One region of the Streptomyces longisporus genome, then DNA from elsewhere that is predicted to be linked to it. Evidence: riboswitches for the same ligand, from Rfam matches in the RefSeq annotation. Region 1 holds a riboswitch; each other region holds the start of a gene.
What was found. Region 1 has a riboswitch for cyclic di-AMP ahead of ABD355_RS33135 (C40 family peptidase). Riboswitches for the same ligand answer to the same signal wherever they lie in the genome.

Region 1 (10,469 bases):
TCGGCCTGGTCTATGTGAAGCGGGACGACGAGAAGATCGACAAGGGCCTGTTCGGGCTGGTGGGCGCGCTCACCACGACAAACATCTTCATCGCGGTGCTGTGGACCTGATGCCGGCACTGGCTGCGGCGACGGCCCCCGCGGCAACGGCCAGCCATGCCGCCACCGCGATCCACAACAGCACCTGCCCGGGCCCCTTCAGCCACCGGGCCTCGAAGACGGCGGCGACTGACAGCACGGCCGTCGCCGTCATCCCCAGCGGGAAGACGGTCGCCCAGCGCCGCACGTCGTAGCCGCGCCGCGGCCGGACCGCCTCGGCGACGAGCAGCACGGCGTACCAGGCCAGGTCGAGCACGACCAGCGCCACGGTGACGGCGCGCAGGACACCGCGGTCGTCGTCGTCCCACAGGTAAAGGCGCGCGCTGTCCGCCGCGATGAGCCTCGCTCCGGCGAGCGCCGAGATGGCGAGCGCGCCGCCCGCCACCCACTGGTCGCCCAGCCCTTCCGTCACCTGTCGCAGATCGAACAGGGCCAGCACGCAGCAGTACAGGACGAGCCCGAGCCAGAACAGTGCGAGCGCCGCGTGTGCGAGCCATGCCGTCGCCTCGGCCCCGGCGAGTGTGGCGCCGAGCACCGCGAGCCCCTGCGTGGCCACGCTGCACAGGAACACCGCGCCGGGCATGTGACGCCGCCAGTGCCGTGCGACCTGCACCAGCAGCAGCGGCCACAGCACGGCAGCCAGCGCGAGCAGGGCCTCGGCGAGGGTCTGCCGTCCGAGGGCCGAGAACCCGGTCCCGAGGACGGTGGTCGCCGCGACGGCGGTCAGCGCCCCCGGCGTCCCCGCCTCCGCCCGCCACCTCTGCGGTTCCCGCACCAGCCGGACGCCGAAGCCCGCCGCAAGCACCGCCCAGGAGACACAGGCCAGTCCCAGGGCGACCCGCGACAGCACCTCGTACCCCGTCAGATGCAGTCCGAGCGACACACTGCCGGTCGCCATCACGGCGGCCCCGGCCGCCGGCGAACGCTGCGCCCACCAGGCGCGGAGGAAGGTCGGGCCGGACATGGGGCCGATGCTAAGGAGTGCGGCGCGGGTTGAGGGCGGGCCACGCGCGCGTGCATCACAAACTGCCCCGCACGCGCGCGTGTCCTGCCCCCTGGCGTCTCAGGCGGGCCGCACCACGCTGTGGATGATCGATTCGCCGCCGTAGTAGATCGACTCCTCGCGGACGTACGCGCCGGGCTTCGGGGCGTGGATCATCATGCCGTTGCCGATGTAGACGCCGACGTGGCTGATGTCGTCGTAGAAGAAGATCAGGTCGCCGGGCTGCGCGTCGGTCAGCGAGACCGTGGTGCCGGCGTTGACCTGGTCGTAGGTGGTGCGCGGGAGGGAGACGCCGGCGGCCTTCCAGGCGGCCTGGGTGAGGCCTGAGCAGTCGTAGGACTCGGGGCCGGTGGCGCCCCAGACGTACGGCTTGCCGATCTGCGCGCGGGCGAAGGCGAGCGCCTTCTCGGCCTTGGTGGCGTACGAGGAGTCGCCGGCGGAGGTGGATCCCGATCCCGAGGCGGAGCCGCCGTCCTGGGCCGCGGCCGCTTCCTCGGCCTTCTTCGCCGCCTGCTGTTTCGCCAGCTCAGCGGCCTTGCGGGCGGCCGCCTCCTCCTGCTGCTTCTGGATCGCCGCGAGCCGCGCCTTCTCCTCGGCGGTCAGCTTCGACAGCAGCTCGCGCGCGTCGGAGAGTTTCTTCTGCACCGTGGACTTGGCGATCTGCAGGTCGCTCTGTGTCGCGGTCAGCGTCTCGAGGCTCCTGGAGGCCTCCTGACGCTTCTTCATCGTCGCGGACTCCTCGGTGAAGTACTCGTCGACCGCGCTCTTCTGACGGGAGGTCAGCCGTCCCATCAGCTGTGTCTGGTCGAAGTAGTCCTGCGGGGAGTCCGCGAGCAGGAAGGTCGCCGTGTCGGGTGCGGCGGCTCCGGTCCGGTACTGGGCCGCGGCGAAGGATCCGAGCCGGTCCCGCTCCTCGTTGAGCTTCTGAGTGCGCCTGGCGACGTCGTCGAGGAGCGTGTCGACGTTCTTGCGCTGCTTCGCGGTCTTCTCTTTGGCCGCGTTGTACTTCTCAGTGGCCGACTCCGCCTGGCGGTAGAGGTCGTCGACCTTCTTCTCGACCTCTTCGAGGCTGGGCTTGCCGTCGGCGGCGGGGGCGGCGTTCGCCGACTGGGACAGCAGGGCCACCGAGGTGAGGGCGGCCGTGGCGAGGGCGGGGGTGCGTATGCCTGCTACGCGCGTACCCGCGGGGCGCGACTTGCGGTGCGACGCCAAGGGAGGCGACTCCTTCCATGCTCCGCCTACCGAGTTAGCTGTCGGGTTCGGGCGGGTGGTTCGGAAGGGTTGCCCTACGGTCCGTGCCCCGAAAGGGAGGAGGACCGATCACCCCAAGGTCGGTGTGGGTCCCCGGCTCCGGATGCGCGGCGGCGCCCCGGACTCGGCGGAGGCCGCGCGGCCCGGCGACGTTCGCCGGTGGGGGTCGTGCGGCCTGCCGGAACGGTAGCCAACTCGTGTGGCCCCTGTGAAGGTTGATGTTCGATATGCCCGATACATTTTCGTGACCTTCGGTCAGCGGGTCGGACGCGGTCGTCAATCCGGGAGGATGTGCGGCGTCTTGGGGGTATTTCCGCAGGAGCGGCGGCCCCACTCGCTTCGGTCCGTGTCTCCACCTGTTCGATTACGGTACGTGACGGCGCCGTTCCGGAGGGCGAGAGGGCGAGCCCGCCAATTCCGGCGATGTTCTCGGGGCGGCGGCGGGCTGTCAGTGGGGCACCCTAGACTCGGAGAGCGATGAGCAGCCTCTTTGACGACAGCTTCCTGGCGAACCTCCAGGCCCCCCGGGGGCACGAGGAGGAACCTCCGCCGCCGCCCGAGGACGATCACGGACCGGAGCCGGTTCCGGACGATCTGTTCGGCGGGAAGTTCGACGTGCCACCGGACCGGGAGGCCTACTACCGCAACGGCGCCCTGCGCCCTGCGCTCGACCCGGCCGCGCTCCTGGACGGGCTGAACGAGAACCAGCGCGCGGCCGTCGTCCACTCCGGCTCCCCGCTGCTCATCGTGGCCGGCGCCGGCTCCGGCAAGACCCGCGTGCTCACCCACCGCATCGCCTACCTCCTGGGCGAGCGGAACGTGCATCCGGGCCAGGTCCTCGCGATCACCTTCACCAACAAGGCCGCGGGCGAGATGAAGGAGCGCGTCGAGCAGCTCGTCGGCCCGCGCGCGAACGCGATGTGGGTGATGACCTTCCACAGCGCGTGCGTGCGCATCCTGCGGAGGGAGTCGAAGAAGCTCGGCTTCACCTCCTCCTTCTCGATCTACGACGCGGCCGACAGCAAGCGCCTGATGGCCCTGGTCTGCCGCGACCTGGACCTCGACCCCAAGCGCTACCCGCCGAAGTCCTTCAGTGCCAAGATCTCGAACCTGAAGAACGAGCTGATCGACGAGGAGGACTTCGCCGCCCAGGCCGCCGACGGCTTCGAGAAGACCCTCGCCCAGGCCTACGCCATGTACCAGTCGCGGCTGCGCGAGGCGAACGCCCTCGACTTCGACGACCTGATCATGACCACGGTCAATCTGCTGCGCGCCTTCCCGGACGTCGCCGAGCACTACCGCCGCCGCTTCCGGCACGTCCTCGTCGACGAGTACCAGGACACCAACCACGCCCAGTACGCGCTCGTACGGGAACTCGTCGGCACCGGGGCGCACGACGAGGACGTACCGCCGAACGAGTACGACCTCCAGCCCGCCGAACTGTGCGTCGTGGGCGACGCCGACCAGTCGATCTACGCCTTCCGCGGTGCGACGATCCGCAACATCCTCCAGTTCGAGGAGGACTACCCGGACGCGACGACGATCCTGCTGGAGCAGAACTACCGCTCCACCCAGACGATCCTCTCCGCGGCCAACGCGGTCATCGAGCGCAACGAGTCCCGCCGCCCCAAGAACCTGTGGACGAACGCGGGTGCGGGCGCCCGCATCACCGGTTACGTCGCCGACACGGAGCACGACGAGGCGCAGTTCGTCGCCGACGAGATAGACCGTCTCACGGACGCCGGCGAGACGAAGGCCTCAGACGTCGCCGTCTTCTACCGCACCAACGCCCAGTCCCGTGTCTTCGAAGAGGTCTTCATCCGCGTCGGCCTGCCCTACAAGGTCGTCGGCGGTGTCCGCTTCTACGAGCGCAAGGAGGTCAGGGACGTCCTGGCCTATCTGCGGGTGCTGGCCAACCCCGAGGACTCGGTGCCGCTGCGCCGCATCCTCAACGTCCCCAAGCGCGGTATCGGCGACCGCGCGGAGGCGATGATCGACGCCCTCGCCCAGCGGGAGAAGATCAGCTTCCCGCAGGCGCTGCGCCGCGTCGACGAGGCATACGGCATGGCCGCGCGGTCGGCCAACGCCGTCAAGCGGTTCAACACACTGATGGAGGACCTCCGGACGATCGTCGAGTCCGGCGCGGGCCCGGCGACCGTCCTGGAGGCGATCCTCGAACGCACCGGCTACCTCGCCGAGCTGCAGGCCTCCACCGACCCGCAGGACGAGACCCGCATCGAGAACCTCCAGGAACTCGCCGCCGTGGCCCTGGAGTTCGAGCAGGAGTCCGGTGAGGGCGAGGAGCCCGGCTCTCTCGCCGACTTCCTGGAACGCGTCGCGCTCGTCGCCGACTCCGACCAGATCCCCGACGAGGACGAGGACGGCTCCGGAGTCATCACCCTGATGACCCTGCACACCGCCAAGGGCCTCGAGTTCCCGGTCGTCTTCCTCACCGGCATGGAGGACGGCGTCTTCCCGCACATGCGCGCCCTCGGCCAGACCAAGGAACTGGAGGAGGAGCGGCGGCTCGCCTACGTCGGCATCACACGCGCGCGTGAGCGGCTGTATCTGACCCGGTCGTCGCTGCGCAGCGCGTGGGGGCAGCCGTCGTACAACCCGCCCTCCCGGTTCCTGGAGGAGATCCCGGCACAGCACGTGGACTGGAAGCGGACGGGTGCCACGGCCCCGGTCTCCTCCGGCCCGGCGTCGGGCCTGGCCGCCTCCTTGTCGTCCTCCCGCTCGCGCTCGTCGGCGTCGGGCGCGTCCGGCTTCGCCACGAGCCGCGCCTCCGAGAAGCCGGTGGTCTCGCTGGCGGTGGGCGACCGGGTCACACACGACCAGTTCGGACTCGGCACGGTCGTGGCCGTGAAGGGCACGGGCGGCAACGCCGAGGCGACGATCGACTTCGGCGACACCAAGCCGAAGCGCCTGCTGCTGCGGTACGCACCGGTCGAGAAGCTGTAACGGGACCTGGGGGATCCTGGGGGCGCAGCCCCCAGTTCTCCTACGTCGGGTCCAGCCCGTGACTCCGCAGCCAGGGCAGCGGGTCGATCGCCGAACCCCCGGCCGGGCGGACCTCGAAGTGCAGGTGCGGGCCGGTCGAGTTGCCGGAGTTCCCGGAGTACGCGATCGGGTCGCCGGCCTTGACCGTGGTACCGGAGGCGACGCGATAGCTGGAGAGGTGGCAGTACCACGTCTCCGTGCCGTCCTTCGCGGTCACTATCATCATGTTCCCGTACGCACTGTTCCACTGCGTGCGGACGGTGCCGTCGGTCGCGGCCATCACCGTCGTGCCGTAGGAGACCGGGAAGTCGATGCCGGTGTGCACGGACATCCAGTTGATGCCGGCCTGGCCGAAGTAGGCGCTGAGCCCCTTCTGGGTGACCGGAAGGACGTACTTCGGGCGCATCCGCTCCTTGCGGGCCGCCTCCGCTGCCGCCTTCTTCTTCTCGGCCTCCTGCTGCGCCTTGAGGTCGATGCGCTCCTGCGTACGGCTGGCCCGGTCGGCGAAGTCGTCGGCGCCCGCGGAGAGGCTGCGGAGCTGGGTGTCCAGCTTGTTGTTGGCGGCGGATGGTTTCACCGCCTGTGCGTCCGACGCGGTCGTCGAGGTGCCCTGGTCGCCGGTGAAGGTGCCCACGGAGGCGGCGGCGATACCGGCCACGCCCATCACACACGCCGAGGGCACGGCGATGGTCAGCAGCGCGGACCGCTTGGCGGGTGCGCGGCGGCGGGAACGGGCCCCGCTGCGCGAGCCCGAGCGCGACGCCGGAGTCGACGTGACCTCTTCCTGCTCGTCGAGGAGCGGGGCCACCGAGGGCAGCTCCCCGGTGGAGTCCGGCTGGCCGCCGTCCGCGGCGGATTCGGCGTAGGAACCGTGCTCGGCCTGCTGCTCGTAGTCGCCGGCGGGTCCGGCGGTAGCGGTGGTGTCGTCGGCCTCCGGGCCCTCGGAGTTCCACTGCGTGGCGTCGTATGCGCCGGTGTCGAAGGCCTGGGTGCCCCATTCCCACTGCTGTGTCTGGTCGGCGTGACCGCCCGGATGGTCGGGCTGCAGCCAGGCGTTCGCATCCCACTGGCCCGAGGCGTCATGCCCGGTGGCCTGCGGCGGGATGACGGAAAGGGGCTGGTGGTCGGTGGTCCAGACGCTCGTGTCGTACACGCCGGTGTCATAGGCGGCATGGTGCTGTGCCGCGTACGCGTCGTAGTTCAGGGTCTGGTGGCCGCCCGTGGCCCAGTGACCGGTGTCGTACGAACCCGTGCTCTCGCCCGGGAGGCTGCCGAACAGGGGGTCTGCGGCGAAGGTCGCGGTGGCGTGACTGCCGGTCGCGAAACCGTTGGAGTCGTAGTCGCCGTACGTGGTGAAATCGCCGTACTGGGCTTCCTGCGTGCCGTACGACGCGTAGTGCGCCGAGGCGGCGTCGGAAGCCGGAGCCGGGGTCATGGTCCCCGACGGGTGACGGTCGTTCACCAACTTCTCTTTCGCCTCGACAACAGGGGCTGCCAGAGCAGTGCGGTGACTGTACCCGGCGGTATACGGGCTCGACAATCTTCAACAGGTTTCGTGCGCGCAGGAAACGGGCATTCGGCCGTGTTTCGGGGGACGACGGGCATGGCCTTGGCCCTGTGTTCGAAGGATGTTCGAGGCCAAATGGCTGTCGCATAGCCGTGCGGATGCTGTCCGGGCGCCGTCCCAGGGTCGTGGGCAGGCTGTGCGGGATCGGGCTGTGCCGGACGCGCCGGTAGGTAGGGGATGGGGTCAGGCCACGGTCAGGCCGCCGGCGTGCGCGGCGGCTTCGGCTCCCGATCGTTCGGCGTCGAGGGCCTGGCGTATCCCGGTCGCGACGGCGGGATGCACGGGCAGGGCGAGATGTCCGATCCCGCTCACCCTCACGTTCTGCACCATCAGGTCGGGGTGGTCGATACAGGCGGTCTCCAGCGGGTCCATCAGGTGATCGAGGTCGCTCCAGAAACTCACGAAGTGCGTACGACAGCCCGGCGCGGGCCGGGTCAGCTCATCGAGCAGCTCGGAGCCGGGGCGCATCTGGCGGACGATCGGGTGCGCGTTCGCCAACGGCACCACCCGGGTGCCGGAGTGCGGGGTGCCGAGCGTCACCAGCGTGCGGACCCGGAGGTCCCCGCCCAGCCGCTGCACGTAGTACCGCGCTATCAGCCCGCCGAGGCTGTGTCCGACGATGTCGACCTGCCTGCTGCCCGTACGCTCGCAGATTTCTTCTATGTGCCGGCTCAACAGCTCGGCCGCGGTGCGGATGTCGCAGGTCAGCGGCGAGTAGTTGAGCGACTCGATCTGCTGTCTGCCGTGCTGGGCGAGGCTGCGGCGCAGCAGCACGAAGACCGAGCGGTTGTCGATGAAGCCGTGCAGGAGGACGACCGGGGGCTTGGTCTCGGTCGGCAGTTGCGCGGCGCCGTCCGCCGACGGGAGCGGGACCGATGGTCCTCGGCGTTCCTGTGCGACGCCGGAGGGATAGAGGAGGAGGTGTCCTGCGAGGATCGCGAGTTCCAGGGCGGTCGCCTTCAGCAGGGCCAGGGAGAGTCCCGCCAGTCTGCTCGGCAGCAGTCGCTGGCAGAGCGGGAGAAAGGGCAGCGCTGCCCTCGTGACCTTCATGGCCGACCTCCTGTCGGCACGCAGGAGGACGCCTCTGTCCCCCGTGTGCCCTCGTGGGAGGCCGCGAGGAAGGCGGTCGGCAGCCCGTCACGGCATCGTCGACACGCCGCATCGCCACGGCGCGCGGCCTGCGGCGCGGTGGTGCGGCGACCTCTTTGCGGCTCCCCTTGCGCGTGTTCCCGCCGGAACGGTGCGCGGTGAACGTGTCCCATCGTGTGATTTCCCCCTCTGTCTTCACCGCGAAACTGCCGGTTGCGGGATGCTGGCGATAACGTTCGTTCACTCTCCCGGCCGGTTCGGGTACCCAGTACTTGTCGGTAGGGATGGATGCAGTCGCTTCATGGAGGCAGTGATGGGTGTGGCAGCCGGTCCGATCCGCGTGGTGGTGGCCAAGCCGGGGCTCGACGGCCACGATCGCGGGGCAAAGGTGATCGCGCGTGCGCTGCGCGACGCCGGTATGGAGGTCATCTACACCGGCCTTCACCAGACCCCCGAGCAGATCGTCGACACCGCGATCCAGGAGGACGCCGACGCGATCGGGCTGTCCATCCTCTCCGGTGCCCACAACACGCTCTTCGCCGCAGTGATCAAGCTGCTCAAGGAGCGGGACGCTGAGGACATCCTGGTCTTCGGCGGCGGGATCATCCCCGAGGCGGACATCGCTCCGCTGAAGGAGCAGGGCGTCGCGGAGATCTTCACGCCGGGGGCGACGACGCAGTCGATCGTGGACTGGGTGCGGGCGAATGTCAGGCAGCCGGCAGGGGCTTAGGCCGTCGTGCGCGGCGGGCGAGTGGGGGTTGTCGTCCCTGGGGGCTCTGCCCCCAGACCCCCGATCGGCCTGAACGGCCTCGTCCTCAAACGCCGGACGGGCTGTTGGGTACCGATCGGCTCCGAGAGGCGCCGGCCACCGTAGGGCGGCCCTACGCCGATGCCAACTCCTCCGCCATCGCCGCCCGCAACCGCAAGGTCGTCACCAGGCGTTGGAACGCCTCCGCCCAGTAGCCGCCCGCCCCGGGTGACGCGTCCTCCGTCTCGTCGGGTATCGCCAGCAGGCCGTCGAGGCGGCTCGCCTCGAAGGGGTCGAGGCAGCGTTCGGCCAGGCCCATCACGCCGCTGAAGCTCCATGGATAACTCCCCGCGTCCCGCGCGATGTTGAGCGCGTCCACCACCGCCCGACCGAGCGGCGCGGACCAGGGCACCGCGCACACCCCGAGCAGCTGAAACGCCTCGGACAGGCCGTGTGCCGCGATGAAACCGGCCACCCAGTCGGCCCGTTCGGCTGCGCTCAGGGTGCCGAGCAGCTTGGCGCGTTCGGCCAGCGACACCGCGCCAGGACCGCCGGCCTCCGGCGCGGACGGGGTTCCGAGGAGCGCACGGGCCCACTCGGGGTCCCGCTGCCGCACGGCGGCCCGGCACCAGGCCGCGTGCAGTTCGCTCTGCCAGTCGTCCGTCACGGGCAGTGCCACGATCTGCCCCGGCGTACGCCCGCCCAGCCGCTTGGACCAGGTCCCGAGCGGTGCCGCCTCCACCAACTGGCCGAACCACCATGATCGTTCACCTCGTCCTGCCGGAGCCTTGGCCACGACACCGTCGCGCTCCATGCTCGCGTCGCACTCGTGCGGAGCCTCAACGGTGATCATCGGCGAGCCGCCCGTGTGGTCGACGGCCACGCAGGCCGCGGCCCTGAGGGCCATCCGCGCCGCGAGCGCCGAACCCGGCAGTGCGGAGAGCAACTCCGCTGCCGTCGCCCGCACGTTGCGACTGCGGTCGGCCAGCGCCTGTTCCAGGAAGGGCTCGTCCTCGGGGCTTAGGCCCGTACGCAGCGAGTCGAGGAACATGAGACGGTCCTCGGCCCGCTCCGTCGACCAGGTCGTGGTGAGCAGTTCGCGGGCGGCGGCGGGTTCACGGGCGCGTATGGCGGACAGGAGCGCGACCCGCTCGGCGAACAGGCCTTCCTCCCACAGGCGCCGCGTCTGCTCCGTGTCCTCGGGGTGCGGCAGGGTGGCGCCCCCGCCCGGGGCCGCACGCAGGGCGAACCGCCAGTCGGGGTTCAGCCGGGCGAGCCACACGGCGCGCGGCCCTGCGAACGCCAGCGCCGCCGGCCGCAGATCCGTACGCCCACGGGCCGCGTCCAGCAGCGCGGGCAGCGCCTGAGGGGGTGCCGCGAAACCGCGGGCGTTCGCCGCCGCAAGCCACTGCGGCAGCAGCTCCATGAGGTCCGGCGCCGTGCCCCTACGGCCGCCGCCGCCCGTGCCCGGCCGGTCGGCCAGCAGCAGCGCCAGCCTGCGGGCCGCCGCGAGGGGCAGCACGGGCCGTGGGTCCTCGGCAGCCGGCTCGGGCCGTGCGGCCGCCGGCACCGCCCGCAGCCCGGCCCGCCGCCGAACGGTCTCCGCGGCCGCGGCGTCCAGCAGGGCCACCGGCGCCTCCCGTCCCGGCGCTCCGCCCGGCGGGGTGCGCCGCTCCGTGCCGAGCAGTGCCGCCGTGACGAGTTCCTCCC
Region 2 (10,469 bases), on a different contig from region 1:
CCCGAAGGCCGCACCGAGCCACGCGACCGCCGCGCGTACATCGGGGTAGATCAGGACGGGGATGACGGTCGAGGAGGGGATGGAGCGGTTCGGCTTCATGGCCGACTCCCTGTCATCGGGAACCCGTCGCCGGAATACCCGGCCTCGGAAAAGGAGAGGCGGAGTGTGCGCCGGTCGTGCCAGGCTAGCCGGTCGGTTCATGCCTGCGCCGTACGTCCACGAGTCCGCCATGGGAGTGTCGGTGACCGTATCCCGTCTGGCTCCGTTGCTGGAGCAGTTCGACTTCGCCTGTGGGCGTCTGACCGCCCGGCTGACCGGGCCGGTGATGGACAGCGGCGACGGTTCGGACACCGAGGTCGGGCCCATGACCGACGAGGAGTACCTGTGGGAGCCGGTGGCGGACTGCTGGTCGGTGCGGCGACGGGCGGACGGGCCAGGGCCGCGCGCCACCCTGCTGGCCGGCGCCGCGGACGGAGACTGGGGGCGTGACGCGGCGTCCTACCCGCACCCCTGGCCGCCGCCCTTCACCACCATCGCGTGGCGGCTGAGCCACCTCAGCGAGATGCTGACCCTCCGCGCCGATCACACGGCAGGCACCCACAGCCTCACCCGGGACGACTACCTCGTCAGCGGGGACGTGGCAGCGGCCGTCGCCGCCTTCGACGCCGGTGTCACGGCCTGGCGGGGGGCGCTGCTGAGCAGTGGCGACGCGGCGCTCGACAAGGTCGGCCACTGCACGTATCCGCACGGCAGCGACCCGGAAGAGCCCTTCGTCGACATCGTGTGGTGGGTCAACCAGGAAGTCCTGCACCACGGCGCCGAGATCGCCCTGCTGCGCGACCTGTACCGCGCGCGCCGGCCCTGACCGCGCCGCCACCGGTCACGGCGTGGGGATCAGCCCCAGCTGCTGGGCCCGCAGGACCGTGCTGACCCGGTCGCGGGTGCCGAGTTTGCGGTAGATCTTCTCGATGTGCTTGTGGACCGTGCGGTCCGAGATGCCGAGCCGCCGGCCGATCGCGGCCGCGGTCAGGGCGTCCGTGAGCAGGAGCAGGACGGTCATCTCCCGCGGGGTGAGAGGACAGTCAACGGCCGTTTCGCCCGCGGATTCCGGGGCGGGCGTCCGCTTCAAGCGCTCCAGGAGCTGCCGTTGCTGCTCGACCGCCGCCAGCAGCGGCTGCAGCTGCCGGGCCACCCGGACGTGGTCCTCGGTGAAGTCCGTACCGGAGCGGTAGATCATGCAACCGGTGATCGGCGTCGTCGTCTGGGGCAGGGGTACGGCCAGCACGTGGTCCGCGTCCATGACGTCGCCGATCAGCCGCGCGGTCGGGCTCGCCGACCATGCGGCGCCGGCGGCCGCGCGTGCCGTGAGGGGAGTCCGGTCCGGCCCGCCCGCGTAGTGGTCCGCGAACGGAAAACCCGCCCGCAGCAGGCCCAGGTCCTCCTCCCCGAGCCCGTCGAACTCGACGGCGACCTCGGAGGGCATGCCGACCGTGCCCTGGGCCTCGTTCCAGTCGTCGAGCTTGTAGATCAGGGTCTCGCCGCCGCACAGGCCGGGCAGGGCGGACGCCAGCAGCGGCCACAACCGCTCCGGCTCACGCTCGTTGAGGGCGGCGACGGCCACCGACAGCATGCGCTCGTGGGCCCCGCCCGGCACCTGTGCCACGTTCTTCTCCGCTCGTCCGCCGCGTACGCAGTTGTACCCATACCGGCGACGTCGTCCACTGCCCCAGACTGCATGCGAGCACCCTCGAGCAACAACGACGTTCTCGCATGTACTCCAGCACACCGGCGCCACGGCAGCCGCAGCGGGGAGTCCCGGCGCTCGGGGAGGACGCCGGGAACCCCAGCCGTGCCGGGGCCGCCGGCGCGGGGGACCGGCGGCCCCGCACGGCTCACTCCGGCACGGGCGGGTCCGTACGCATCGCATCCGAGATCGACTTGACGCCCCCGTGCGCGGTGAGGCCCCCGTCCACCGGAATCTCCGCCCCGGTGATGAACGACGACTCGTCGGACAGCAGGAAGACCACGAGCGGTGCGATGTCCTCGACGCTTCCGCTGCGGCCCAGCGGGGTCTCGCGGAGGGTCGCCTCCCGGAAGGCGGGAGTGGCGGCCGCCGTCATCTCGGTCTCGACATAGCCGGGGTGGACGGTGTTCACCCGGATGCCCCGTGGCCCCAGCTCCATCGCGGCGATCTTCGACACCCCGCGCAGCGCCCACTTGCTGGCCGTGTACGCCACCGGGTAGTAGCCGGTGAGCGCGGCGGACGAGCCGACGTTGACGATCGACGAACCGGGCGGCATCAGCGGGGCCAGGTACTGGATGCCGAGCAGCGGTCCCGTCGTGTTCACCGCCTGGACCTGCGCGAAGTCCTCGGGACGCACCTCACCCAGCCGTTCGCGCCGGATGACGCCCGCGTTGTTGACCAGCCCGTGGATCTCCCCGTACGACTCCTTCAGCTCGGCGGCCAGCGCCGCCCAGTCGCTCTCGCTGCTGACGTCCAGGCGGCGTACGTCGCCCTCGGGCCGCACGTCGGTGGCTATCACCCGGGCGCCGGCCCGGGTCAGCGCCTCCGCCTCGGCGGCACCCTGGCCCCGGGCCGCCCCGGTGACGACCACGACCTTCCCGGCCAGTCGCTGTGTGTTCTCGTTGCTCACGCGGTCATCCTTCACCACCGAGGCAGCCTGAGCTCGTACTCCGGGTGGATCCGCCGCAGGTAGCCGGTGTCGTCGCGGCTGCGCATCCGGCTGAAACATTTCACCGAGCCCGTGCATGCGTCACCGGATGCCGCGGGGTGCCTGTGGCGAGCAAGAAGAAGGCCGCCGACTTCCGTCGGCGGCCTCCTAGTTCATCGGGCTGCTGGTGTCACGCCTCTGCCGGCGTTCCTGATCTCATACAGGGCGTACGGCGATACGGACCGCGGCTTCGCCTGCATAGTTCACCGAGTCCTCGCGGATGACCGCGCCCGGGCCGGGCGCGTGAATCATCAAGGCGTTGCCGGTGTAGAGGCCGACATGGCTGAAGTTGTCGTTGAAGAAGATCAGGTCTCCGGGGCGGCTCTCGGCCAGCGGAATCACCGTGCCGGCGCCCGCCTGCTCGTACGTCGTCCGTGGCAGGGTGACCCCGGCGGCCCGCCAGGCGGCCTGGGTGAGCCCGGCGTTGTCGTAGGACTCCGGCCCGACCGCACCCCACAGACACGGCCTGCCGATCTGTGCACGGGCGAAGTCGATCGCCCTGTCGGCCTTGGTGGCGGTGGGCGCAACGGCGGCGGACACACCCGTGTCGAGGACGGACGGCTGCACGGTCCACCCCCCGGCCTGGGGTATTCCGCTGTCGAGCACGGGGGACGCCTCAGTGCGCCATCCCTCCACCGCAGGTACGCCCGTGTCCAGCACGGAAGGCTGCGTATACCACTCCTGCGTCGCGGGTGCACCCGCGTCGAGCACGGAAGGCTGCGTGCGCCACTGCTCGACCGCGGGTACGCCGGTGTCGAGGACGGACGGCTGCATGAGCTGTTCCCCGGCCGGGGGCAGGCCCGTGTCGAGGACCGTCGGCTGCTGCAGCCGCCACGCCTCCTCGGCCGCCGGACCTGTCTGTTGCGCCTGGCCCTGCCAGGGGAGCTGGGCCGGTACGGCCTCAACGGCCGGGCGTGGTGCGGAGGTCTGCCGGGCGGTGTAGCGGTACAGCAGCTCGCTGGCCGCCGCGATCTTGCGCTGGTTCTGCTCCTTGGACCTGCGCAGGGAGGTCTGCCTGGACTCGGGGGCCGTAGCGGGCAGCGCGGGGGCGGCCTCCTGGCGGGGCTGGGGGACGGCGGGGAGTGCGGCCGTGGGACCGGCGGTCAGCTCGGCGACCGGACGGCGGGACTCCGCGGAGGGCAGCTCGGCCGCGGGCCGGGCGGTCGCCGCCGGCTCCAGGGCGGTGGAGCGGCCGTCCGCCGGGCGCCGGGGCTCGGCCTGGCGAGCCGGCATGCGGTCGGCCGGGAGCACCGCGGGAACCGTCGGACCCAACGAGGCGCGTGCTCCGTCGAACCACCGCCGGGACACCGAGTCGAGTGCCGGATCCGAGCGGCCGCGCTGGCGGGGCGGGGCGGCGGGCGGCCGCGCTCCCAGCAGCTGGGCCCGGGTGAAGTTGTAGTTGCCGGTGTCGGACTCGGCCTGGTCGTAGAGGCTGCTCACCCGCTGCCGGACGGCTTCGCGGCTGGGCCCCTCGTCACCGGTCGTCGGTGCGGCGTCGGCGGTCTGCGAGAACAGGGCCACCGAGGTGAGGGCCGCGGTCGCGAGAGCGGAGTTGCGCATACCGGGAAGGCCGAAGCCTCCGGTGCGCGATGGTCGATCCGGCGCCATGGGAGCCGTACTCCTTCCGTACTCCGCCTACCGAGTTAGCTGTCGGGTTCGGGCGGTCGGTTCCGGAAGGCATGCCCTACGGCCCCTGCCTCGCGGGCAGTTGGGCCGATTCACCCCGTCGTTCGGTTGGGTCCCCGGTTCCGGCTGCCGCAGGGGCGCACCGGATTCGGCGGAGGCCGCGCGTCCCGGCGGGGTTCGCCGGAGGAACTCGTGCGGCCTGAAGCCACGCTAGCCAACTTGTGCGGCTCGTGTGAAGGTTGAAGGGCGGTATGTCCGATACGCTTTTGTGACCTTCGTCGTGACGCGCCGTCAGAACCGTGTGTTGTGCACACAGTGGATCCGGACGGCGACCGTCCGTCGCGAACGGGCCGCGTCAGGCCCGCGGGCCCTCGCCGCGAGCCTCGCGCTCGGCGTTGCGCTTCTTGATGCGCGCCGCCTCCTTGCGGACCTCGGCCTGGGTGGCGCGCTCCTTCTCCAGCCACTCGGGCTGTTCCTGCTTCAGGGCCTCGATCTGCTCGGTGGTGAGCGCCTCGGTGATCCCGCCGCGGGCGAGACCCGCGATGGAGACGCCCAGCTTCGCCGCGACCACCGGACGGGGGTGCGGGCCCTTGGCCCGCAGCTCGCGCAGCCACTCGGGCGGCTCGGCCTGGAGCCGGTCGAGCTCGGCTCGTGAGACGACACCCTCCCGGAACTCGGCGGGTGTGGCCTCGAGGTACACACCCAGCTTCTTCGCCGCGGTCGCGGGCTTCATCGTCTGGGTGCTCTGGTGCGACTTCATGCCGTCCAGGGTATCGAGCATGTTCGAGCCCTCCGACCACGGCCGGTAGCCTGGCCTGGTGACAGGCTCGGAAGAATCCCAGGCGTTCCGGCTTGCGTACGTCCCGGGAGCGACGCCCGCCAAGTGGGTGCGGATCTGGAACGAGCGCCTGCCCGACATCCCGCTGAACCTCCTCGCGGTACCGGCCGCCGAGGCGTCCGACGTGCTGCGCGCGGGCGGGGCCGACGCGGGACTCGTACGGCTGCCGGTCGACCGTACGTTCTTCAGCGCGATCCCGCTCTACACCGAGACCACGGTGGTCGTCGTCCCCAAGGACCATGTGATCACGGCGGCGGACGAGGTGACCGTCGAGGACCTCGCGGACGAGGTGCTCCTCCATCCCCTCGACGACGTCTTCGACTGGGACCGGCCGCCCGGCGAGCCCGCCTTCGAGCGCCCGGCCACCACCGAGGACGCCGTGGAACTCGTCGCGGCGGGCGTCGGCCTCCTGGTCGTCCCCCAGTCGCTGGCCCGTTTGCACCACCGCAAGGACCTCACGTACCGGCCACTCTTGGACGGCCCCGAGTCGAGCGTCGCCCTGGCGTGGCCCGAGGAGGCGACCACCGACCTGGTCGAGGACTTCATCGGAATCGTCCGCGGTCGCACGGTCAACAGCTCCCGCGGACGCAAGACGGCGACAGGGGAAACGAAGGCCAAGGCGGACGACACGACCGGCGCCCGACGCAAGCCCGCGGCGGCAAGGACGACCGGAAAGTCGACCGGGAAGTCGGCGGGACGCAACCCGAGAGCCGGTTCCGACGTCTCCAAGGGCGCCAAGCGAAGGAAACCCCGCCGCCGGGCATAGCCCCCCTAGGGGCGGCCTCGCCCCGTTACGACCCTCCGGTGGGGCGATGGACGGGAGGCGGGGGAGTTTTGCTACGCAAGGGGGTGCGGTGCGCGGGCGGCGTCGCGGATTGGCTGCGTGCCCACGGACTGTGGGGCGATCCGGCCGACCGTGAGTACCGGCGGCCGCGCGGCGCGCTGTGGCGGGTGTCGGCATTCGTCGTGCGCACGCTGCGGGGCGAGTGGCAGGGCATCGTCGTCGATCCGGTACGGCAACTCAGGCGACGCGGGGTGCCCGCACTGTTCCTGGCGTTCCTGGCCGCCTTCGGTGTCATCTTCTTCCATGCGCTGGCGCAGCGGCCGGCCGGCGCGGTGGTCGTACGGCTGCTCGGCGGTGTCAAGGGCGACCTGCCGTTGTGGCTGGCCCTGCTGCGGACGCCGGTGTCCCTGTATGTCCCGGCCCTGGATCTGCCCGTGTGGGCGGGGATCACGAGCCTGTTCCTCGCGTTCGCCCTCGCAGAGCTGATCCTCGGCCGGGCCAGAACGCTCGTCATCTCGTACGCGACCACCCTCGCCGGCACCCTCATGGTGCGGGTGATGATCGCGCTGGGCCCGGGCTGGGGCGGGCTGGGGTTGCCGCGTGGCGTCGGGCACGTGCTGGACACCGGCCCGTCCGCCGCCGTCGTGGGTCTCTTCACCTATGTCGCGATCGTCCAGCGTGCTCCCATCGTGTTCGCCCTCACCGGCGGGTCGATGGTGTGGGAGTCGATCGCCGTACCCAATCTGGCCGGCCGCGAGCATCTGATAGCGGTCGGTACCGCGATCGTCCTGGCCCTTTTCCACGAACGCGGCCGCAAGCGGGCGCCCGCCCGGCCCCTCCTTCCGGTATGCCGGTCGGAGTCGCCGGGGGCGCGGGCCGAGCGTCCGCGCCCGGACGATCACGTCGCGGTCGGGTGAACGAGGTCGGCGCGCGTCGGACGCCGGTCAGGGCCGCGGGGTGCCGCCCATCTCCGCCGCGAAGAGCGTCGGGTCGCTGTCGAAGCCGCGGACCATCGCGTGGAACTCCCAGGCACCGGAGGCGTCCCGGGTGAACTCGGCGACCGTCGCCGCGGTGGCGTCGGCAACCTGCCCGAAGTCGTCCTTGAGCAGCTCCGTGTACCCGTCGACGACCAGCACGCCCGTGTTCGATATGTTGCCGAAGAACTTGGGGCCGCCGCTCTGATGGATCGCCACACCCACGACCACCCGCGCGAAGGAGGGTGCCAGGCGATCGAGCTCCATGACCATCACCTCGACGAAGCCGAGGCCCAGGCCGGTCTCGCTGTGCCGGCTCATGTTGATGGTGCCGTCCGGTGAGCGGCTCTCGGTGTGCACGACGTACACCGGCCGTCCGTGCGGGGCGTCCGCCGAGTAGGTCGTCGCCATGATGTCCAGATGGTGGGGCGGCCGGTCCCAGGGGCTGGGATCCCACTTGAGCCGCACTTCGATCTTTCCCTGTATCTTGTCGCCGCCGCTCACCCGGACGCTGCCCCTCTCGAATCAGGCCACCGCGGGACGGTCCCCCCGCAAGGTCAAGTATGTTCCCGGTCCCGTTCATTCATCCGCCCGCGACGGCGTGTGCGCACCGTGAGGGGAGTGATCCTGGCTTATCTTCGCCACGAATCCGACATCCGGAGAAAATATGAATAAAACGGATGAACTGGTTGGTGTGGCGGAAGAAGTGGCGCTCGTCGCGCCGGCCGGCCATCAGGGGCGCCGCGTCACCGGACGGCCCCTGCCCCTCGTCGTCCTCACCGCCGTCGGCTCGGTGGCGCTCCTCTCGCTCACCGGCGTCGGATGGCTGAACCAACCCGCCGTCGCGGCCTGGCGCACGGTCTGTCTGGCCATCACCGTCCAGGCGCTGCCCTTCCTCCTGCTGGGCACGGTCCTGTCGGGGGCGATCAACGCGTTCGTACCGGCCGATCTGTTCACCCGGATCCTGCCCCGCAGGCCCGCACTCGCCGTCCCTGTGGCCGGCGTGGCGGGGGTCGTCCTGCCGGGCTGCGAGTGCGCCTCGGTGCCGGTCGCGAACAGCCTGATCCGCCGCGGTGTCACCCCGTCCGCCGCCTTCGCCTTCCTCCTCTCCGCACCCGCGATCAACCCGATCGTGCTCACCGCCACGGCCGTCGCCTTCCCGGGAAACCCCGCCATGGTCGCCGCCCGGCTGCTGGCCTCCCTGATCACCGCGGCCGCGATGGGCTGGCTGTGGCTCTGGCTGGGACGCGAGGAGTGGCTGCGTCCGACCGTCCGCCACACCGGCCACCGGTCAGGACACAGTCGCGCGCGGGAGTTCCGCCTGGGCTTCCAGCACGACTTCCTGCACGCCGGTGGCTTCCTGGTATTGGGCGCGATGGCCGCGGCCACCTTCAACGTGGCCGTGCCGCGCTCGGTCCTCGACACCTTCTCCGGCTCCCCCTGGCTGTCGGTGCTCTTCCTGGCCGCGCTCGCCGTCCTGCTGGCCGTCTGCTCGGAGGCCGACGCGTTCGTCGCCGCCTCACTCACCGGCTTCTCGCCCACCGCCCGGCTGGTGTTCATGGTGGTCGGCCCCATGGTCGACCTGAAACTGATCGCCCTTCAGGCGGGCACGTTCGGCCGGTCCTTCGCCCTGCGCTTCTCGACGGCGACCACGGTGGTGGCCGTGGCCGCCGGGGTCCTGATCGGAGGCGCACTACTGTGAAGCGCCACGCCCAAATCCTCCTGCTGGTCCTGACCGGCCTGGGCCTGCTGCACGCCGCCCTGTTCAGCGACCTCTGTCTGCGCTACGTCAAGGAAGGCCTGCGCCCCCTGCTGATCGCCTCCGGGGTGCTGCTCCTGCTGCTGGGCCTGGTGGCAGCAGCGCTGGACCGGGCGGCCCCCGCAGCCGACGCGCACGCACACGGCCACGACCACTCCACCGCACCCCGCATCGCCTGGCTGCTGTTCCTGCCCGCGCTCAGCCTGCTCCTCTACGCACCGCCCGCCCTCGGTGCGTACACCGCCTCGCACGCGAGCAACAAGGCCGTGCCGAAGGCGCAGCGGTTCGATCCGCTGCCCGCGACCGTCCCGCTGCCGATGACCCTCACCGACTTCACCGCCCGGGTCCAGCAGGACCGGGAGCAGGCCGTCAGAGGCCGCAGCATCCAGATGACCGGCTTCGTCACCCCGGCGGGGCACGGCGGCGGCTGGTATCTCACCCGGATCATCTTCACCTGCTGCGCGGCGGACTCCCAGTCGGTCAAGGTCCGCATGTACGGGGCCACCGCACTGCCGGCCAACACCTGGGTGGCCGTCACCGGAACCTGGCACCCCAAGGGCACGCTCGGTACGAAGTCCGCGACGGCAGCCCTCGACGTCCACCGCACCGAGCGCATCTCCCCACCGGTCAACGCCTACACGGACGACCTTCCGCTCACGCCGTCGTGAGGGCGGATCCCGCTCCCCGCACAGGGTCGACGACGGCGGCAGCGATCCTGAACCGTTCGTCGAGCGCCCACCAGATCTCGTCCAACAGTTCCGGCCCGTTCCCGGCGTCGACGGTGACCTCGGTGAAAGGAGCGGCCACCGACACTTGTTCGCCGTCGGATTCATAGGTCGTCAGCAGGACCGCCTCGCCCGGTTGCAGATCCTCTACGGCGAGGGTCATCACGTTGCTGGTCGGGCGTGCGGCGCGGCTGGGGCGGGCGGCCCCGAAGAATGTGGTGCGTCCGCTGTCGCGGCTGATCAGCGCGGTGAGGCGGGAGGTGCGGATCGGAGGGTCGGGTTCGTACTCGAAGCCGCTGAGCGCCTCGGTCGGCGAGGCTCCCGCCCTGAGCCGTTCCGCGGCCTGGGACACCTGCTCTCCGTTGCCCAGCACCAGCCATTCGCTCGTGGTCGTGGCGGCGGCGTAGTGACGCAGGGGATCGCGCTCCCCGGGAGTGAGCGGGCCCACCACGAGGTCGTCGTCGATCAGCCGCAGCGCGCGGTCGCGTGAGGCCGGGCTGCGGCCGGTGAGGAAGTAGCCGCCCAGCACGGCCCCGGAGCGGGTGCGGGCGCACAGGACTCCGCGGCCGGGGTAGGGGTTGGCGGCCAGCAGGTCATGAACGGTGAGCATGCTGATGAGCTTTCTGGTCGGTGCGAGGGCGTCGGGTTTGGCCTGACGGGGCGTTGCTCAGTGGTGGAAGAGCCTGAGGCCGGTGCGGACCAGGCTGATCCCGTGCTCGCGGCAGGCGTCCTCGATCTCCGTGGAGCGGATCGATCCGCCCGGCTCGGCGATGTAGTCGACACCGTGCCGCTGGGCGTGGTCGACGTTGTCGCGGAACGGCAGAGCTCCGTCGGAGACGAACGAGACCCCCTTCAGACGGGCCGTCCACTCGGCGCGGCTGCCGGCCGTGAACTCCGGCACCGGCTGCGCCAGGGCAGCGGACAGCCTGGCCCTCTCGTCCGCCGTGAGGTCCCCCTCGATGAACCGGAGCTGCCAGTTGATCCGGTCCTGGCGCCGGACGCCCGGCCCGAAGGCGAGCGCGCGCACCGCC
Region 3 (10,469 bases), on a different contig from region 1:
GGTGGCGGCGCGAGGCGGACGGAGGCGCCGAGGACGGTGAGACCTCGGGGTGCGACGACGACCGGCTCCAGGGTCACGGCGACGACCTCGGGGTGGTCGTCGACCAGTCTGGACACTCTCAGCAGCAGCTCCTCCAGTGCAGGGGTGTCGACCGGGGTGGAGCCGCGCCAGCCGAACAGGAGCGGCGCCGTCCGGATCGACCGGACCAGGGAGGTGGCCTCCCGGTCGGTGACCGGGACCAGCCGGTGCGCCATGTCGCCGAGCAGCTGGGAGGCGGCTCCGGCGAGCCCGAAGGACAGGACGGCCCCGGCCGCCGGGTCGATGACGGCCCGTACCACGGTGTCCACGCCGCGTGGTGCCATCCCCTGCACCACCGGCCGAAGCTCCTCCGGCTTCCCGAACAACTCGGTCAACTCGGCGTACGCGCGCCGCAGTTGTTCCTCGTCCGCGAGATCCAGGCGTACGCCGCCGAGGTCGGCGCGGTGGCGCAGGTGCGGGGCGGTGGCCTTGAGGGCGACGGGGTAGCCGAGGGTCTCGGCGGCCCGGACGGCGTCGTTGGGGGTGAAGGCGGGAACCGCCCTGCGCACGGGGATGCCGTACTGCCCGAGCAGCTCGCAGGTGTCCTCGGTGCCGAGCGTGAGTCCTTGCCCGCGCGCGAGCATCCGGCCGATGAGCCGGGCGGCTCCCTTCTCGTCGATGTCCTCGTACTCGGGCACCTTGCCGGGGTCGGCGCTGTCGCGGCGCCATTGCGCGTACTTCACGGCTTCGCCGAGGGCACGGACGGCGCGCTCGGCGGCGGGGTAGGCGGGGATGAGGCGGGAGCAGGTGGCGGGCGCCGCGGGCTCCTGTGCGCGTGCCGGAGGGGGCAGTTGCTGTGAGGGGCGCAGCCGGCGGCTGCCGGTCGCGGTGGTGTCCGGCTGCGGGGCGGTGCTGGTCGCGGCCGACAGGGCCGCCGCGAGGCCGCCGAGCTCCACGTGCACCACGAGTACGGGCTTGCCCGGCACGGACTCGGCGGCCGATCGCAGCGCCTCCGCCAGCTCGGCATCCCCCGGCGACCCCTCGCCGATCGCCGGGATCGCGGTCACCACCACCGCATCGCACGAGTCGTCCCCGAGGGCGCGCAGCAGTGCCTGGTGGAAGTCCTCCGCCGAGGCCCCGGTGGTCAGGTCCAGTGGCCTGAGGGGCCTGAGCCCTTCGGAGAGGCAGGCGTCGTACGTGAGCAGCCCGAGGGACTCGGAGTTGCCCAGGATCGCCACCCGTGGGCCGGCCGGCAGGGGCTGCCGTGCGAGCAGCAGGCCCGCGTCGACCAGCTCGGTGATCGTGTCCACGCGGATCAGGCCGGCCTGCCTGAGCAGCGCGGATACCGTCGCGTGCGGCAACCGGGTGGCCCGTACGGCATGTCCCTGCGGGGCGGATCCGGCACCCTGGACCACGACCAGGGGTTTCGCGGCGGCCGTGCGACGGGCGAGGCGGGTGAACTTGCGCGGGTTGCCGATGGACTCCAGGTACATGAGGACGACGTCGGTGTCGGGGTCGTCGTACCAGTACTGGATGACGTCGTTGCCGGACACGTCCGCGCGGTTGCCGGACGACACGAAGGTGGACACGCCCGTGACTCCGGTGACGCCGCCGCCGCGTCGCTGCAGCCGGGACAGCAGCGCGATGCCGATGGCGCCGGACTGGGCGAACAGACCGATCCGGCCGGGGCGGGGCATCTCGGGGGCGAGGGATGCGTTCAGCCGTACCTCGGAGGACGTGTTGATGATCCCGAAGGCGTTCGGCCCGATGATCCGCATGCCGTACGTGCGCGCGTGCCGTACGAGTTCGCGCTGGCGCTCGCGACCCTCGGGCCCGCTCTCGGCATATCCGGCGGAGACGACGACGAGTCCCTGTACGCCGTGCTCTCCGCACTCGGTGACCGCTTCGGGGACGCGTTCGGCCGGCACGGCGACGACCGCGAGGTCGACGGGGCCGTCGATGTCCCGGACGGAGCGGTGGGCGGGGACGCCGTCGAGCTCCTTGACGTCTTCGGGGAGCGCCTTGTTCACGGCGTACAGCGCCCCGGTGAAGCCCGCGTCACGGATGTTGTCGAGGATGCTGCGGCCCACGCCTCCGGCGGTGCGGCCGGCGCCGACGACGGCGACCGAGCCGGGCACGAGCAGCCGTCGCACGGACCGCGCCTCGGCGCGCTGCTCACGCGCGCGTTGGACGGCGAGGGAGCGGTCGGTGGGTTCGAGGTCGAACTCCAGGCGTACGACGCCGTCCTCGAAGCTGCGCTTCTGGGTGTACCCGGCGTCCGTGAACACCTTGATCATCTTGGTGTTGGCGGGCAGCACCTCGGCGGCGAAGCGGCGGATGCCACGCTCCCGGGCGACCGCCCCGATGTGTTCGAGCAGGGCGGAGGCGACACCGCGCCCCTGGTGGGCGTCCTGTACGAGGAAGGCGACCTCGGCCTCGTCGGCCGGGGCCGACGCGGGCATGCCGTCGGCGCCGATGCGGTCATAGCGTACGGTGGCGATGAACTCGCCGCCGACCGTGGCCGCGAGTCCCACCCGGTCCACAAAGTCGTGGTGCGTGAAGCGGTGGACGTCCTTGGCGGACAGACGAGGGTAGGGCGCGAAGAAGCGGTAGTACTTCGACTCGTCCGAAACCTGCTCGTAGAAGCTGACCAGGCGCTCGGCGTCATCAACGGTGATGGGGCGGATGCGCGCGGTGCCGCCGTCGCGCAGCACCACGTCGGCCTCCCAGTGGGCGGGGTACTCGTGCCGGTCCGGCGAGGTCTGCATGGGCCCCAGAGTACGGCTCGCGTCCGACAACGGCGCGAGGCAGTCTGTGGAGAACACGGCAGTCCGTTGAGAAGAGAACAAGGACGGAAGTCGGGCCGAGGCCGCGGTCCGACTGCCCACCCCGGACGGGACACAGGACCGCTCCGGAGACGTTTCACGTGTGGGAAACTGGTCTAGACAACCCTGAGACTCTGAAGGGCAGCATCACATGGCTGAGCGCCGCGTCAACGTCGGCTGGGCCGAGGGCCTCCACGCCCGCCCCGCTTCCATCTTCGTCCGGGCCGCCACGGCCGCAGGTATCCCGGTGACGATCGCCAAGGCCGACGGCAACCCCGTCAACGCGGCCTCCATGCTGGCCGTTCTCGGCCTGGGCGCCCAGGGAGGCGAGGAGATCGTCCTCGCCTCCGAGGCCGAGGGTGCGGACGTCGCCCTCGACCGGCTGGCGAAGCTGGTCTCCGAGGGGCTCGAGGAGCTTCCCGAGACCGTCTGATCACGGCACCACAGAAGGGCTCGTCCGAATTGCCGGGCGAGCCCTTTGCTTTTCCCGCGCAGAGGCGATGGAATTACCGATCGCGGGCAGCAGAAATAATGCCCCCGCGAATTGTTCCCTCTTTGTATACGGTGCCCGTGTTAATGCCGCAGGCCCGACATGTTTACGGCATGTTGCGAGTTCCTCACAGCGTTCGCCCGCTCCGCGCCGCCGAACCGCAGCCGGTGCACCGCGCTCGAACGCTCGGTGTGCAGTGTGGTGACCGCCCGCGCGCGCTCACTGTCGCCGCGGGCCACGGCGTCGACGATCGCGCCGTGCTCCGCCCAGGACTCCACGGGGTTGGCCGGCGCCTCCACGGCGTACATCCAGGCGATCTTGTGGCGCAACTGGGTCAGCATCGAGGTCAGCGCGGGGCTGCCCGAGGCCTGGGCGAGCGTCTCGTGGAACCAGCCCCCCAAGGAGCGCAGATCCTCGCTGTTGCCCCTCCTGGCCCGCTCCTGGCCCAGTCTGACCAGGCCGCGCAGCACCTTGAGATGGGCGTCGGTGCGCCGCTGGGCGGCCCGGGAGGCGCCGAGCGGTTCCAGCAGCATGCGCATCTCCAGCAGGTCGGCGGCCTCCTGCTCGGTCGGTTCCGCGACGCACGCGCCCGCGTGCCGCCGGGTCACCACGAAGCCCTCGGCCTCCAGGGTGCGCAGGGCCTCGCGCACGGGGACGCGCGAGACGCCGTAGCGGCGCGCGAGGAGTTCCTCGGTGAGCCGGCTGCCGCGCTCGTAGACACCGGCGACGATGTCGTCCCGGATCGCCGTGCACACCGAGTGCGCCGGAATACGCATGACCGACCTCCGACTTAATCCCCGTGAAACGTCGATGATTGACGTGTATCGGTGACTCTATTGCACGGAGGCGGAATTTCCGACGGCGGGCCGGAATCCATGGATATTTTTTGGACAGCAGGGCGGCAGAAACGCCGAAAGCCCCGGCTCGGGAGCCGGGGCTTCAGCGGATCCTGCGATCCGTCGTCACACGTTCACGCCGTGCGAGCGCAGGTAGGCGACGGGGTCGATGTCCGAGCCGTACTCGGGCGTCGTGCGGGCCTCGAAGTGCAGGTGCGGTCCGGTGGTGTTGCCGGTCGCGCCGGAGAGGCCTATCTGCTGGCCCGGGGTGACCGTCTGCCCGACCGAGACGCCGATGGACGACAGATGGCCGTACTGGGTGTACGTGCCATCGTTCATCTTGATCACGATCTGGTTGCCGTAGGCGCCGCCCCACCCGGTCTGGACGACGGTCCCGGCGCCCACCGCGTGGACGACCGTGCCGCTCGCGGCGTGGAAGTCGATGCCGGTGTGACTGCCGGAGGACCACAGGGAGCCGCTGGCCTTGTAGCCGGTGGAGACGTACGAGTCCGATATCGGCGCCACGAACGTGTTGAGGCGCTTGCGCTCGGCCTCGCGGGCGGCGCGCTCCTTGGCCTCGCGCTCCTGCTTGGCCTGGGCGGCGGCCTTCTCGCGTGCCGCCTCCAGGGCCGCCTTCTTGAGCGCGGCCTCCTCGGCGGCCTGCTTCTGGGCGTCGGCCTGGGCGTCGATCTTGTCGGCGATGGTGTTGCCGATGGTGATGACAGGGGTCAGGCCGGTCTGCTCGACGGCGGTGTCGGCGGCGAGCGCGGGAGCCGCGAGGGTGCCGATGACGCCGGTGGCGGCGAGGGCCGCGACTCCGGCGGCGCGGGTGGTGGTGCGGTGCATCCGCGTGGGACGACGGTGCTTCCCGGTGGCGCGCGTGAACGCCATGTAGTGGCTGGTCCTTTCCTTCCCTCTCGCCTACCGGGTTAGCTGACGGGTTCGGAGCAGGAAGGTCTCCTACGGACCCCCTCGCTGCACGCGCGGGCGTCCGATTCACCCCTGGGACTTGGGCCCCTCCAGCCGCGATGGCGGCGACAGGAGGGCGGGTCCCCGGCTCCCCTGGCTCGCGCCGTACGGGGACTCGGCGATGGCTGTCCGGTGCCGCGGATGCGGCGCGGTGCCTGACGGACAGCCCGGACGACGCTAAGCGGGGCCGCTTTCAATCCCCAAACGGATCACGGTGTTTGTAGCGCATCCCACAGGGCAGACAGGCAACTCTCCTTCGATTCTCTGCCAATTCGGACATACGAGGGCCCTGGCGACGCATCCGTCACCAGGGCCGTCCCGCGCGCGCGTGCCGCTACTCGGCCGACACCACGCTGACTTCGCCGATCCCGAGCGCCTCGACGGGCTCCTTGATCTGCGCCGCGTCACCGACGAGAACCGTCACCAGACGGTCCACCGGGAAGGCGCTCACGACCGCCGCGGTGGCCTCCACGGTGCCGGTCGCGGCGAGCTGCTGGTACAGCGTCGCCTGGTAGTCGTCGGGCAGGTGCTGCTCGACCTGGTCGGCCAGCGTGCTCGCCACCGCCGCCGCGGTCTCGTACTTGAGCGGCGCCACACCGACGAGGTTCTGTACGGCGACGTCGCGCTCGGCGTCGGTGAGGCCGCCCTCGGCGAGGGTGCGCAACACCGTCCACAGGTCCTGCAGCGCCGGGCCGGTGTTCGGGGTGTCGACGGAGCCGCTGATGGCGAGCATCGCGGCACCGGAGCCGTCCGGGGCGGACCTGAGGACCTGGCCGAACGCGCGCACACCGTAGGTGTAGCCCTTCTCCTCGCGCAGGACGCGGTCCAGGCGCGAGGTGAGGGTGCCGCCGAGGCAGTACGTGCCGAGCACCTGCGCGGGCCACACGCGGTCGTGCCGGTCGGGGCCGACGCGGCCGATGAGCAGCTGCGTCTGGACGGCACCGGGACGGTCCACGATGATCACGCGCCCGGTGTCGTCGGCGGTCACCGGCGGCACGGGGCGGGGTTCGGCCTTGGAGCCGGTCCAGGCGCCCAGGGTGTCGTCGAGCAGCGCGTCCAGGTCGATGCCGGTGAGGTCGCCGACGACGACGGCGGTGGCCGTGGCGGGCCGGACATGGCGGTCGTAGAAGGCGCGCACGGCCGCCGCGTCGATCTTCTCGACCGTCTCCTCGGTGCCCTGGCGCGGACGCGACATGCGCGAGGTCGCCGGGAACAGCTCCTTGGAGAGCTCCTTGGCGGCACGGCGCGAGGGGTTGGCCAGCTCGTGCGGGATCTCGTCCAGGCGGTTGCGGACCAGCCGCTCGACCTCGCTGTCGGCGAACGCGGGCGCCCTGAGGGCGTCGGCGAGCAGACCGAGCGCCTTGGCGAGACGGGAGGCCGGGACCTCGAGGCTCAGACGTACACCCGGGTGGTCCGCGTGCGAGTCGAGGGTGGCGCCGCAGCGCTCCAGCTCGGCGGCGAACTCCTCGGCGGAGTGCTTGTCGGTGCCCTCCGAGAAGGCCCGCGCCATGATCGTGGCGACACCTTCGAAACCGGCCGGCTCGGCCTCCAGAGGCGCGTCCAGGAGCACCTCGACGGCGACGACCTGCTGGCCGGGGCGGTGGCAGCGCAGGACGGTGAGGCCGTTGTCGAGCGCGCCGCGCTCGGGGGACGGGAACGCCCACGGCTTGGCCTCGCCCGCCCGGGGCTGCGGGTGGAACTGCATCGTGGCGAGCTCGGTCACTTGGCCGCCTCCTCGTTCTGGTCGGTGGCTTCCACCGTGGCTTCGGACTCGGGGTCTTCGGGGAAGTCCTCGTCCTGGGTGTGCTCCGCGGACTCGGGTGAGAGCGGCTCGTAGACGAGCACCGCGCGGTTGTCGGGGCGCAGACGGGCCTTGGCGACCTCCTGGACCTCCTCGGCCGTCACCTCCAGGACGCGCTGGACGGCGGTGAGGGCGAGCTGCGGGTCGCCGAAGAGGACGGCGAACCGGCACAGTTCGTCGGCGCGGCCCGCGACCGTGCCGAGCCGGTCCAGCCACTCGCGCTCCAACTGGGCCTGGGCACGCTCCATTTCCTCGGCCGTGGGGCCCTCCGCGGCGAACCGGGCGAGCTCCTCGTCGATGGCGGCCTCGATGACCGGCACCTCGACGTCACCGGAGGTCTTCACGTCGAGCCAGCCCAGGGAGGGCGCTCCGGCCAGCCGCAGCAGGCCGAATCCGGCCGCGACGGCCGTACGGTCGCGGCGCACCAGCCGGTTGTAGAGGCGGGAGGACTCGCCGCCGCCGAGGACGGTGAGCGCCAGGTCGGCGGCGTCCGCCTCGCGCGTGCCGTCCTGCGGCAGCCGGTAGGCCGCCATCAGGGCGCGCGCCGGGACCTCCTCCTCGATGACCTCGCGCAGCTGCTCACCGATGATCTCGGGCAGCGAGCCGTCGCGGGGCTCCGGCTTCCCGTCGTGCGAGGCGATGGACCCGAAGTACTTCTCGATCCAGGCGAGCGTCTGCTCCGGGTCGATGTCGCCGACGACCGAGAGGACGGCGTTGCCCGGCGCGTAGTACGTGCGGAAGAACGCGCGCGCGTCCTCCAGGGTCGCCGCGTCCAGGTCGGCCATCGAGCCGATCGGCGTGTGGTGGTAGGGATGGCCCTCCGGGTAGGCGAGGGCGGTCAGCCTCTCGAACGCCGTACCGTACGGCACGTTGTCGTAGCGCTGCCTGCGCTCGTTCTTGACGACGTCCCGCTGGTTCTCCATGGACTCGTCGTCGAGGGCGGCGAGCAGGGAGCCCATCCGGTCGGCCTCCAGCCAGAGGGCGAGCTCCAACTGGTGGGCGGGCATGGTCTCGAAGTAGTTGGTGCGCTCGAAGCTGGTGGTGCCGTTCAGCGAGCCGCCGGCACCCTGCACCAGCTCGAAGTGCCCGTTGCCCTTGACCTGCCCGGAGCCCTGGAACATCAGGTGCTCGAAAAGGTGAGCCAGGCCGGTACGTCCCTTGACTTCGTGGCGCGAGCCGACGTCGTACCAGAGGCACACCGCCGCGACGGGGGTCAGGTGATCCTCTGAGAGCACCACGCGCAGGCCGTTGGCCAGGCGGTGCTCGGTCGCTGTCAGGCCCCCGGTGCCTGCCTGGTCTGTGGCCGTGTGACCCATGGGCATGTACGTCCCTTCGCCTCGCGGATGCGGTGGTTCGAACCGCGGTTTTCCTGCCGGTCCTGCCACTGTATGCAAGCGTGCAGATCGTCGGCGAAGTTCCCGGACGACGTACGCCCACAGCGGATCGCGTAGCCTTCCGCCACGCCGGGAACCTACTTCGACGCCAGGTCCTCGTCCGCGTTGTCAGTGCCGCGGTCCACAATGGTCGCGTCAGAACCCGTTCACGCTTCAGCGCGAGCAGCCAGAAAAGAGGAGCCGGCAGCGATGGCCCGCCGCAGCACGAAGACCCCGCCGCCCGACGACTCGTTCGAGGAGCGCATCCTCGACATCGACGTCGTCGACGAGATGCAGGGCTCCTTCCTCGAGTACGCGTACTCGGTCATCTACTCCCGAGCCCTGCCCGACGCCCGCGACGGCCTCAAGCCGGTCCACCGCCGCATCGTCTACCAGATGAACGAGATGGGGCTGCGCCCCGACCGCGGCTATGTGAAGTGCGCGCGCGTGGTCGGCGAGGTCATGGGCAAGCTGCACCCGCACGGCGACGCGTCGATCTACGACGCCCTGGTACGCATGGCCCAGCCCTTCTCCATGCGCGTGCCGCTCGTCGACGGCCACGGCAACTTCGGCTCGCTGGGCAACGACGACCCGCCGGCCGCCATGCGGTACACCGAGTGCCGCCAGGCGCAGGCGACGAGCCTGATGACGGAGTCGATCGACGAGGACACGGTCGACTTCGCGCCCAACTACGACGGCCAGGAGCAGGAGCCGGTCGCCCTGCCCGCGGCCTTCCCGAACCTGCTGGTGAACGGCTCGTCGGGCATCGCGGTCGGCATGGCGACGAACATGCCGCCGCACAACCTGGCCGAGGTCATCGCGGCCGCCCGGCACCTGATCCGCTACCCGGCCGCGGACCTCGACACCCTGATGAAGCACGTTCCCGGACCGGACCTGCCCACCGGCGGCCGCATCGTGGGCCTCGCCGGCATCCGGGACGCGTACGAGACGGGCCGCGGCACCTTCAAGATCCGTGCCACGGTGGAGATCGAGACCGTCACCGCCCGCCGCAAGGGCCTGGTCGTCACCGAACTGCCCTTCGCGGTCGGCCCTGAGAAGGTGATCGCCAAGATCAAGGACCTGGTCGGTTCGAAGAAGATCCAGGGCATCGCCGACGTCAAGGACCTCACCGACCGCGAGCACGGCCTGCGCCTGGTCATCGAGATCAAGAACGGCTTCGTGCCGGAGGCCGTCCTGGAGCAGCTGTACAAGCTGACGCCGATGGAGGAGTCCTTCGGCATCAACAACGTCGCACTGGTGGACGGCCAGCCGCTCACCCTCGGCCTCAAGGAGCTCCTGGAGGTCTACCTCGACCACCGCTTCGAGGTCGTGCGCCGCCGCAGCGAGTTCCGCCGCACCAAGCGCCGCGACCGGCTGCACCTGGTGGAGGGCCTGCTGACGGCTCTCGTCGACATCGACGAGGTCATCCGGCTGATCCGCTCCAGCGAGAACAGCGCGCAGGCGAAGGAACGCCTGATGGAGCGCTTCTCGCTCTCGGAGATCCAGACCCAGTACATCCTCGACACGCCACTGCGCCGTCTCACCAAGTACGACCGCATCGAGCTGGAGTCGGAGAAGGAGAAGCTGAACGCGGAGATCGCGGAGCTGACCCGGATCCTGGAGTCGGACGCGGAGCTGCGCAAGCTGGTCTCCTCGGAACTGGCCGCGGTGGCCAAGAAGTTCGGCACCGAGCGGCGTACGGTCCTGCTGGAGGCCTCGGGCGCCCCGGCGGCCGCCGTACCGCTGCAGGTCGCGGACGACCCGTGCCGGGTGCTGCTGTCCTCCACGGGTCTGCTGGCCCGCACGTCGAACGGGGAGCCCTTCCCGGAGGACGCCGACGCCCGGCGCACCAAGCACGACGTGATCGTGTCGGCGGTCCCGGCGACGGCACGCGGCGAGATCGGCGCGGTGACCTCCTCCGGCCGCCTTCTGCGGATCAACGTGGTCGACCTTCCCCAGCTGCCGGAGACGGCGTCGGCGCCGAACCTCTCCGGCGGTGCGCCTCTGTCGGAGTTCCTCTCCCTGGAGGACGACGAGACGGTGGTCTGCCTGACCACGCTGGACGAGTCCTCCCCCGGTCTCGCCCTCGGCACCGAACAGGGCGTCGTCAAGCGTGTGGTCCCCGACTACCCGTCCAACAAGGAGGAGTTGGAGGTC

Region 2: linked by a shared signal. The riboswitch ahead of ABD355_RS05325 (C40 family peptidase) and the one ahead of ABD355_RS33135 (C40 family peptidase) in region 1 are both predicted to bind cyclic di-AMP.
Region 3: linked by a shared signal. The riboswitch ahead of ABD355_RS19545 (M23 family metallopeptidase) and the one ahead of ABD355_RS33135 (C40 family peptidase) in region 1 are both predicted to bind cyclic di-AMP.

The regions. Positions count from the first base shown of each region.
Region 1 covers NZ_BAAASG010000016.1:236,273-246,741, reverse strand. Annotated here, with positions in the region: gene ABD355_RS33145 (hypothetical protein) at 1-110, shown strand, start outside; gene ABD355_RS33140 (tellurite resistance/C4-dicarboxylate transporter family protein) at 88-1,062, opposite strand; gene ABD355_RS33135 (C40 family peptidase) at 1,162-2,313, opposite strand; cyclic di-AMP (ydaO/yuaA leader) riboswitch at 2,322-2,475, opposite strand; gene pcrA (DNA helicase PcrA) at 2,830-5,316, shown strand; gene ABD355_RS33125 (M23 family metallopeptidase) at 5,357-6,817, opposite strand; gene ABD355_RS33120 (lipase family alpha/beta hydrolase) at 7,106-7,972, opposite strand; gene icmB (coenzyme B12-dependent isobutyryl CoA mutase small subunit) at 8,325-8,741, shown strand; gene ABD355_RS33110 (DUF5691 domain-containing protein) at 8,893-10,469, opposite strand, start outside.
Region 2 covers NZ_BAAASG010000002.1:822,181-832,649, reverse strand. Annotated here, with positions in the region: gene ABD355_RS05345 (VOC family protein) at 1-99, opposite strand, end outside; gene ABD355_RS05340 (DinB family protein) at 242-865, shown strand; gene ABD355_RS05335 (helix-turn-helix transcriptional regulator) at 881-1,663, opposite strand; gene ABD355_RS05330 (SDR family NAD(P)-dependent oxidoreductase) at 1,893-2,654, opposite strand; gene ABD355_RS05325 (C40 family peptidase) at 2,889-4,340, opposite strand; cyclic di-AMP (ydaO/yuaA leader) riboswitch at 4,349-4,522, opposite strand; gene ABD355_RS05320 (DUF5997 family protein) at 4,714-5,118, opposite strand; gene ABD355_RS05315 (LysR family substrate-binding domain-containing protein) at 5,177-5,962, shown strand; gene ABD355_RS05310 (hypothetical protein) at 6,139-6,897, shown strand; gene ABD355_RS05305 (TerD family protein) at 6,925-7,458, opposite strand; gene ABD355_RS05300 (permease) at 7,622-8,656, shown strand; gene ABD355_RS05295 (TIGR03943 family putative permease subunit) at 8,653-9,381, shown strand; gene ABD355_RS05290 (IMP cyclohydrolase) at 9,368-10,048, opposite strand; gene ABD355_RS05285 (phosphoribosylaminoimidazolecarboxamide formyltransferase) at 10,106-10,469, opposite strand, start outside.
Region 3 covers NZ_BAAASG010000009.1:117,798-128,266, reverse strand. Annotated here, with positions in the region: gene ABD355_RS19560 (bifunctional acetate--CoA ligase family protein/GNAT family N-acetyltransferase) at 1-2,786, opposite strand, end outside; gene ABD355_RS19555 (HPr family phosphocarrier protein) at 2,995-3,276, shown strand; gene ABD355_RS19550 (GntR family transcriptional regulator) at 3,417-4,109, opposite strand; gene ABD355_RS19545 (M23 family metallopeptidase) at 4,296-5,060, opposite strand; cyclic di-AMP (ydaO/yuaA leader) riboswitch at 5,073-5,269, opposite strand; gene ABD355_RS19540 (M16 family metallopeptidase) at 5,473-6,861, opposite strand; gene ABD355_RS19535 (M16 family metallopeptidase) at 6,858-8,261, opposite strand; gene ABD355_RS19530 (DNA gyrase/topoisomerase IV subunit A) at 8,523-10,469, shown strand, end outside.